One region of the Enterococcus raffinosus genome, then DNA from elsewhere that is predicted to be linked to it. Evidence: riboswitches for the same ligand, from Rfam matches in the RefSeq annotation. Region 1 holds a riboswitch; each other region holds the start of a gene.
What was found. Region 1 has a riboswitch for thiamine pyrophosphate ahead of thiT (energy-coupled thiamine transporter ThiT). Riboswitches for the same ligand answer to the same signal wherever they lie in the genome.

Region 1 (2,264 bases):
TTGGTAGAGACTACCGGAGTATTTGTTACATAGATGTTCTTTTCTTTTGCATAAGCCGTATCGATGTTATTGTAGCCTGCTCCAAAGTTAGCGATCAGCTTTAAATGCGGGGCAGCATCGATGACTTCACGATCAACTTGAGTGGACAGCGGACAGATCAGTACGTCACAATCAGCGATATTTTCGATCAATTCCTTTTTCGAAATTAACCCGCTGCCTTCATAAACGTGATACTCAAGGGCCGCTTCTTTCAATAATGATGTGCCAAGCTCAGGTAGTTTGGCGGAAAGATAAATTTTACTCATTTCCAATCCCCCATTTCATTTCAATAAATTGACTATAGCACAGGAGGACGAACATGAAAAAGATTCTATTTGTTTGCATGGGAAATATTTGCCGTTCACCAATGGCAGAAGCCATTTTCCGTGATGCCTTTCAAAAAAAGCAAAATCAGCAGTTCCAAGTGGATTCCGCAGCGACCAGTCGTTGGGAAGTCGGCAACCCGCCTCATCGAGGAACTCAGAAAATATTGGCTCAGCATGATATCTCTATTAAGGGAATGCGCGCACGCCAAGTGACGGAACAAGATTTTTATGATGCAGATTACATTATCGGGATGGACCAAGAAAATGTTTATGATCTGGAATCGATGGCACCTGCTGGAACCGAAGAAAAGATTTATTTGTATTTAGATCGCGTTCCGGGACACGATGGGGAGAGCATACCAGACCCTTGGTATACAGGAAATTTTGAAGAAACTTATGATTTAATTCAAAAAGGTTTAAACGAATGGTTAACTTTTTTTGAAAAAGGCTAGATTCCTTGTTTTTTCCCGTGAATTTAAGTAAAATCATACTACACAACCATGCTCTTGATAGGAGGAAGCTGAATGTCTAAAAACGAGAAGCCCAAAAAGAATTTAATCAAGCTGTTTTCGAATTCATCGTATCGTTTCATCTCGGATTTTTTGAATGATTCTGCTGAAAAACGCGCTCAAGAGCAAGCAAATGAGAATATTTTTCTCAAACTGAAGATGGCGGCTCTACAGAATAGTTTAGTAGTCATTCAAGTTCAAGATGAAAAAGATGAAGAAAAATTCCAAACAATTTCAGGCTGGCTGCCAAAAGTAGTAACCAATGAATCAATTGTTATCCGCACACAAGAAAATCAGCTAGTGATGCTGACGATCGATCGAATCAAGAAGGTTACAACTCTATCGCCAAGCGGAGATCAAGAAAGTATTTCGCGTTAAAAGTAATTAATACCTTTACGAGTGGGCGGACATCTGCTATACTCTGGGTGTATCAAAATAGAATAATACTGTCGCAAAGGGGAGCCCTCGGGCTGAGATTGAGATTACTCTAAACCCTAGTACCTGTTTCGGTTATTCGAGCGTAGGAATTGTGATGAAGTAAAGATATTTACTTCTCCTTTGTGGACTGTATGTTCAAAAGGAGGAGTTTTTTTATGTATAAGACAAGAATTTTAGTGGAAGGCACAGTGGTGGCGGCTTTGTCGCTAGTATTGTCGTTTATTCCCACAACCATCGGCAGCAGTTTTACAATTTCTTTAGGGATGATCCCCTTGACATTGTTTGCATTACGCAGAGGCTTGAAGCCGGCTTTGATGTCGGCGTTTATCTGGGGGATTTTGCATTTTCCAGCAAGTCAGGTTGTTTACCTAAGTGTGATACAGGTTTTGATTGAATACCCAATTGCTTTTACTTTTGCGGGATTTGCCGGCTTGTATGCAAAGAAGGTGCAACAAAGTTTAGCTGAACAAAATATGTGGAGCGTTCGAAAAAATATTATTCTAGCTTCTCTTGTTGGAACAGGGGCAAGATTCTTCTGGCATTTTATTGCAGGTGTGGTCTTCTGGGGCAGCTATGCCTTGTGGGGAATGAACCCGTGGATATTCTCACTAGTTATGAATGGGGTCAGTGGTTTAGCGACTGCAATCGTTACGGCAATTGTTGCAGTTCTCGTTGCAGAAAAGGCTCCGCAACTATATTTGCCGAAGGATACTAAGCTCATTCAAAAGCAAAGCCATCAATAAATAAGAAAAAGCATTTGTCTGTTTAAGGACAAATGCTTTTTTGAACACTATTAACGGAAAGAAAAGACAGGATCATCATTTTCGACCTCTAAAGCCCATACTTGTTTGGCTGTATCGTAAGTAATCTCTGCGATCTGTTGTTCTTTTTTATAATTTTTTGGACTACGTCGCCATCCCTTTTCATCAGATAAGAAAATAGGGATATGATA
Region 2 (2,264 bases), 1.4 Mb from region 1:
AGCACTCACTATAATTAGATTGCTAAGGAGCTAGAAGAATGTATCCAATTTTAGTTGATATTAAACAATTCTCAATTCTCGTTGTTGGCGGTGGGAAAATAGCCACTAGAAAAGTGTCTGCATTGATCGAGGCGGGAGCGAAACCAACAGTTATTTCACCAAGCTTCTCAGACACCTTATTAAATGAAAAAAAGAACGGTACAGTCTTATTGCGCGAACGATCTTTTCAATACGGAGATACTAGTAATTTTCAAGTTATTTTTATTTGTACAGATAATGAAGCGGTTAATCATGCGATTTTAAATGAAACCACCCCACGTCAACTCGTAAACGATACAACGAATCAAGACAACAGCAATTTTTTTAATATGGCATTCATGAAGGAAAGAGATTTCGGGATCGCCATAACAACAAATGGAAATAATCCTAAAAAAGCGAAGATTCTATTGAAAACTTTGCGTAAATATTTAAAAGGAATCAAAATGGATTAAAAAGCACCTGAATGATTGTCCTTATTTCATAAAAGGATGATTACTCAGGTGTTCTTTCAATTTAACCCATTAATAAAGGGCATCAAATGAATTAATTGCCTGTCCACCAGGATAAGCAAAACATACCTCAACATTCTCTTGGATAAATGCTTTTACAACCATTTCTGCTTCCGAAACCATTGTTAGTCCCTCGTAATAATGCAAGTGTTAATTTTTGTTTTATAGAACACAAAGAATGTCTGTCAATCGTTTTCAAACAAAAAAGACCGTTCACTATGAACGATCCCGAGTTTTGTTATCACCATTTTTCTAAAGTGAGAGCCATTTCCCAAAAATCATACTCCATTTTACTGCTAATAACGAATGCTTCCATCATTTTTCGCTGCTCATCTTTTTCGCTTTCTTGATATAAACGATCTAACAGTGCACGCTCCTTTTCAATTCCTTGCGCAGCTTCTTCCCCTGCATATGTCTCAATCCATCGCTGATATAACGGGTTGGGAGAACCCATCTCAATTAAGCGTACACCAATCTCCTGATATAGCCATGCGCAAGGTAACATTCCAGCAATAGCTGTCTTCGGTGTCCCATCAATCAGCTGTCGGTACATATGTGAAACGTAATTATACGTTGTTGGAGCTATCGGCGTTTCGGCTATCTCCTTTTCAGTAATGGCTAATTCAGTGAAAAATTCAGATCGGATTGCTAGCTCACCCAATTCAAGATTCTTGGCATTTTCGTTTAACTGAGCCTGAATTTCTTTATCATCAGTTTGCTCAGCAATATAATGGTAAAGCTTACTGAAATGTTCGAGATAGTACCGATCTTGCAGTAAATAATAGCGAAAAATCTCTGGGGCTAAATCTCCTGCTGCTAACGATTGAATAAACGGATGCGAAAAGCTTCCATCCCAAAATACTGCCGCTTCTTCTCTTGCTAACTTCGTAAACGTCATTTAATTTCTCCTTTTCAAAAAATGATTAAACAGCATCCAACTTAAACTATAAAAGTGACATTTTTTCTCTAACGCAACAAAAAACCTCCTTTATCCCTATTTAGAATGAAAAGGAGGCTTCTATGTTTGGAAATTCATACATAAGAAAACCCAACCACAAAAAAGCGATCGGGTACAAATTTATAAACCATTACACATTCCCTGCGTCAGTCCTAACTGCTTCAGGTTCAATGGGTATAATCTCAGCTTCAGAAGCACCCCTAGTGTCATTCAATTACTAAAAGTATAGCATACTCTTCTTGTAAAAAATGCCGACTAAATTAAACTTCTGTGTATTTAATAAAGCATCCTACTTTCTTTATAAAACTTGGTATACTAAAAAAAGATAGTTACCGAAAGGAATGATTCCTCATGAGAAGCGAAAAAGAAATGTACCACATTATCCTCGAAACAGCAAAAAAAGACGATCGCATTCGCGCGGTATTTTTAAATGGTTCTCGTGCCAATAAGAACGTCCCAACAGATATCTATCAAGATTATGATATTGTCTATGTAGTAACAGAACTCGAATCCTTCAAAAGGGATCCTGAATGGATCGATAGTTTCGGAGAACGTTTGATGCTGCAAACGCCTGAAACAATGCGCTCCCCCAGTGGATTAGGACACTTTAATTGGATGATGCTCTTTTCTGATGGCAATCGACTTGATTTGACTCTTATTCCGATTCCACTACTTGAATCCTTTAGTAAGGATAGTCTGACAGTACCTTTGCTTGATAAGGATGATCTGCTACCAGCCTTTCCACCCGCCTCAGACAA
Region 3 (2,264 bases), 230 kb from region 1:
AGTCGTTGTCACAGGCGTGAAAAACAACGCAGAAAATGGCTTCTTTTATCTGATCAGTCTTCTGTTAGCTGGACTCGTAGTAACGCGTATTTTTGCGCTTAGAAAAACCGAATAGAGAAAACGCTCCTTTTCAACGACGAAAAGGAGCGTTTTTTATTCGTGTAATTCCAATGGCAGACCGTCAGGATCAAAGAAGAAGGTCATCTTCTCACCAGTAAAGTCATCGGTTCGCAGAGGTTCGCACTCGATTCCGTGACTGTTCAAGTAAGCGATGGTTGCTTCAATATCCTTTGTTTTAAAGGCTAAATGGCGTAATCCCGCTGCCTCTGGAAAGCTTGGGCGTTTCGGTGGATTTTTCACCGCGAAGATTTCTAATTCTGCGTCGTTCAGTTGTAGATCGAGTTTGTAATCTTGACGCTCTGGTCGGTAATGCTCCCGAATAATCGGCAGACCAAGGATATCGACATAGAAATGCTTCGCCTTCTCATAGTCGGAAACAATAATAGCGACATGGTGAATCGCGGAAAAATTTGGTTTCGGCATAAAACCATCCTTTCAGTTTTTACTTATCTAGTTTATTGTAACAGGACTAGAGGCTGGAGGCGTTCTAGCCGCTTTCTTAAACGTCTTATCGCGTCAAAGCTGAGGGAGTTTACAAAGTCTTTTCTTATTATAAGCTAGTTGGATTAAAAAAAGTATGTTATACTCCAATCAATTGAAGAGAAACATTTGGGGTGCTGTTTAGCTGAGATTATACCCATGGAACCTGATGCAGTTAAGACTGCCGCAGGGAAATGTAGCTAGTTGACTGATCGTACCCGACCATTTTATTTTGGTTGGGTTTTTCTGTCTTTTACTCCTTTTGTTTCTTGCAGAATGGTTGCTTGAAAATGAGAAAGGAGTTTTTTGTCGTGGAGAAAAATAAAATCCACAAATTGACGCTATTGGCTTTAATGATTGCCTTGGATGTTGTTTTGTCACCTTTAATGCGAATCGAGGGGATGGCGCCGATGTCTAGTGTCATGAACATTATAGCCGGCGTGTTGTTGGGCCCCATTTATGGAACGGTGATGGCGCTAGTTTGTGCTTTGATCCGGATGACGATGTTAGGGATTCCGCCTTTGGCGCTGACGGGAGCGGTGTTTGGGGCTTTCTTTGCGGGGCTGTTTTATCGTTTGGGAAAGAAGCTGATTTGGTCAATGCTGGGTGAAGTTGTTGGTACGGGAATTATCGGATCTCTCTTATCTTATCCTGTGATGGTGTGGTTCACCGGCAGTCAGAATGAGCTGTATTGGTTGATTTACACCCCGCGCTTTGTCGGTGCGACCCTGATTGGTTCGGCGATTGCTTTTGTCGTCTTAGTAAAGCTGAAGGAGACCGCGATCTTTAAACGCTGGCAGCGCCTGTTTTCTAGTGAAAGGATGTTTGGATGATGAAAATAGATGGTTCGAAACTACTGCCCTTAACCGAGGCTCCGCTAGTTCATTGTATAACCAATGAGGTGACCTGTGAAACGGTAGCGAATGCGCTGCTTTATATCGGAGCAAAGCCGATTATGGCTTGTGATCCGCGGGAGTTTGACGAGCTGTTTCGACAGACAGACGGTTTATTGCTGAATATTGGTCATCTCTCGGAGGAACGTGAAAGAAGTTTAGTCGCCGCTGCGAAGCTGGCAAACAAGGTGGGAAAGCCAACAGTCGTTGACCTAGTAGGCTATGGGGTCAGCCGCACAAGAGATCGGATAGGGCGTCAGCTTGTTGAAGAAAAGCCAACCGTAGTAAAGGGGAATATTTCTGAACTGCGTAATTTTTGCGGCTTACCAAGCCATGCCCGAGGAGTGGATGGTAGTGAGCTGGATCAAAGTGACCCAGCAATCGAAGAATTAACGAATGCCCTGCAGCAATTAACAAAGACGTATCCTAAAACAACCTTTTTAGCCACTGGCAGCCAAGATATTATTGTGGATCAGTGCAGAGTCTGGCAGCTGCGAAACGGCGTGCCGGCATTGGATCGCTTTACTGGGACCGGCGATGTTGTCGGTGCTTTGATCGCCGCGTTATTGGGGACTGGAGCAGAGGCTTCGGCGGCGGTCGTTACGGCGGTCAGCTATTTTAATTTATGCGGAGAGCAAGCAGGCGATGAAAATGGCTTGGCGGCTTTTCGACAAGCGACCTTGAATCAACTCTCGCTTTTGATGGAAAAAGAGTGGTGGACTGAAGTGAAGGGAGAAGAGAAACAATGGACTTAACGCTTTATTTGGTAAC

Region 2: it holds a riboswitch for thiamine pyrophosphate, as region 1 does, so the genes downstream of both, tenA (thiaminase II) here and thiT (energy-coupled thiamine transporter ThiT) in region 1, are expected to answer to the same signal.
Region 3: it holds a riboswitch for thiamine pyrophosphate, as region 1 does, so the genes downstream of both, thiW (energy coupling factor transporter S component ThiW) here and thiT (energy-coupled thiamine transporter ThiT) in region 1, are expected to answer to the same signal.

The regions. Positions count from the first base shown of each region.
Region 1 is NZ_CP072888.1:2,709,177-2,711,440, reverse strand. It holds gene J9537_RS13230 (2-hydroxyacid dehydrogenase family protein) at 1-305, opposite strand, end outside; gene J9537_RS13225 (low molecular weight protein-tyrosine-phosphatase) at 359-817, shown strand; gene J9537_RS13220 (hypothetical protein) at 890-1,252, shown strand; TPP riboswitch at 1,320-1,418, shown strand; gene thiT (energy-coupled thiamine transporter ThiT) at 1,468-2,055, shown strand; gene J9537_RS13210 (hypothetical protein) at 2,106-2,264, opposite strand, start outside.
Region 2 is NZ_CP072888.1:1,280,141-1,282,404, reverse strand. It holds gene J9537_RS06300 (amino acid permease) at 1-14, shown strand, start outside; gene J9537_RS06295 (precorrin-2 dehydrogenase/sirohydrochlorin ferrochelatase family protein) at 39-491, shown strand; gene tenA (thiaminase II) at 790-1,446, opposite strand; TPP riboswitch at 1,627-1,718, opposite strand; gene J9537_RS06285 (aminoglycoside 6-adenylyltransferase) at 1,858-2,264, shown strand, end outside.
Region 3 is NZ_CP072888.1:2,939,789-2,942,052, reverse strand. It holds gene J9537_RS14380 (SdrD B-like domain-containing protein) at 1-115, shown strand, start outside; gene gloA2 (SMU1112c/YaeR family gloxylase I-like metalloprotein) at 154-543, opposite strand; TPP riboswitch at 721-810, shown strand; gene thiW (energy coupling factor transporter S component ThiW) at 954-1,433, shown strand; gene thiM (hydroxyethylthiazole kinase) at 1,430-2,248, shown strand; gene thiE (thiamine phosphate synthase) at 2,239-2,264, shown strand, end outside.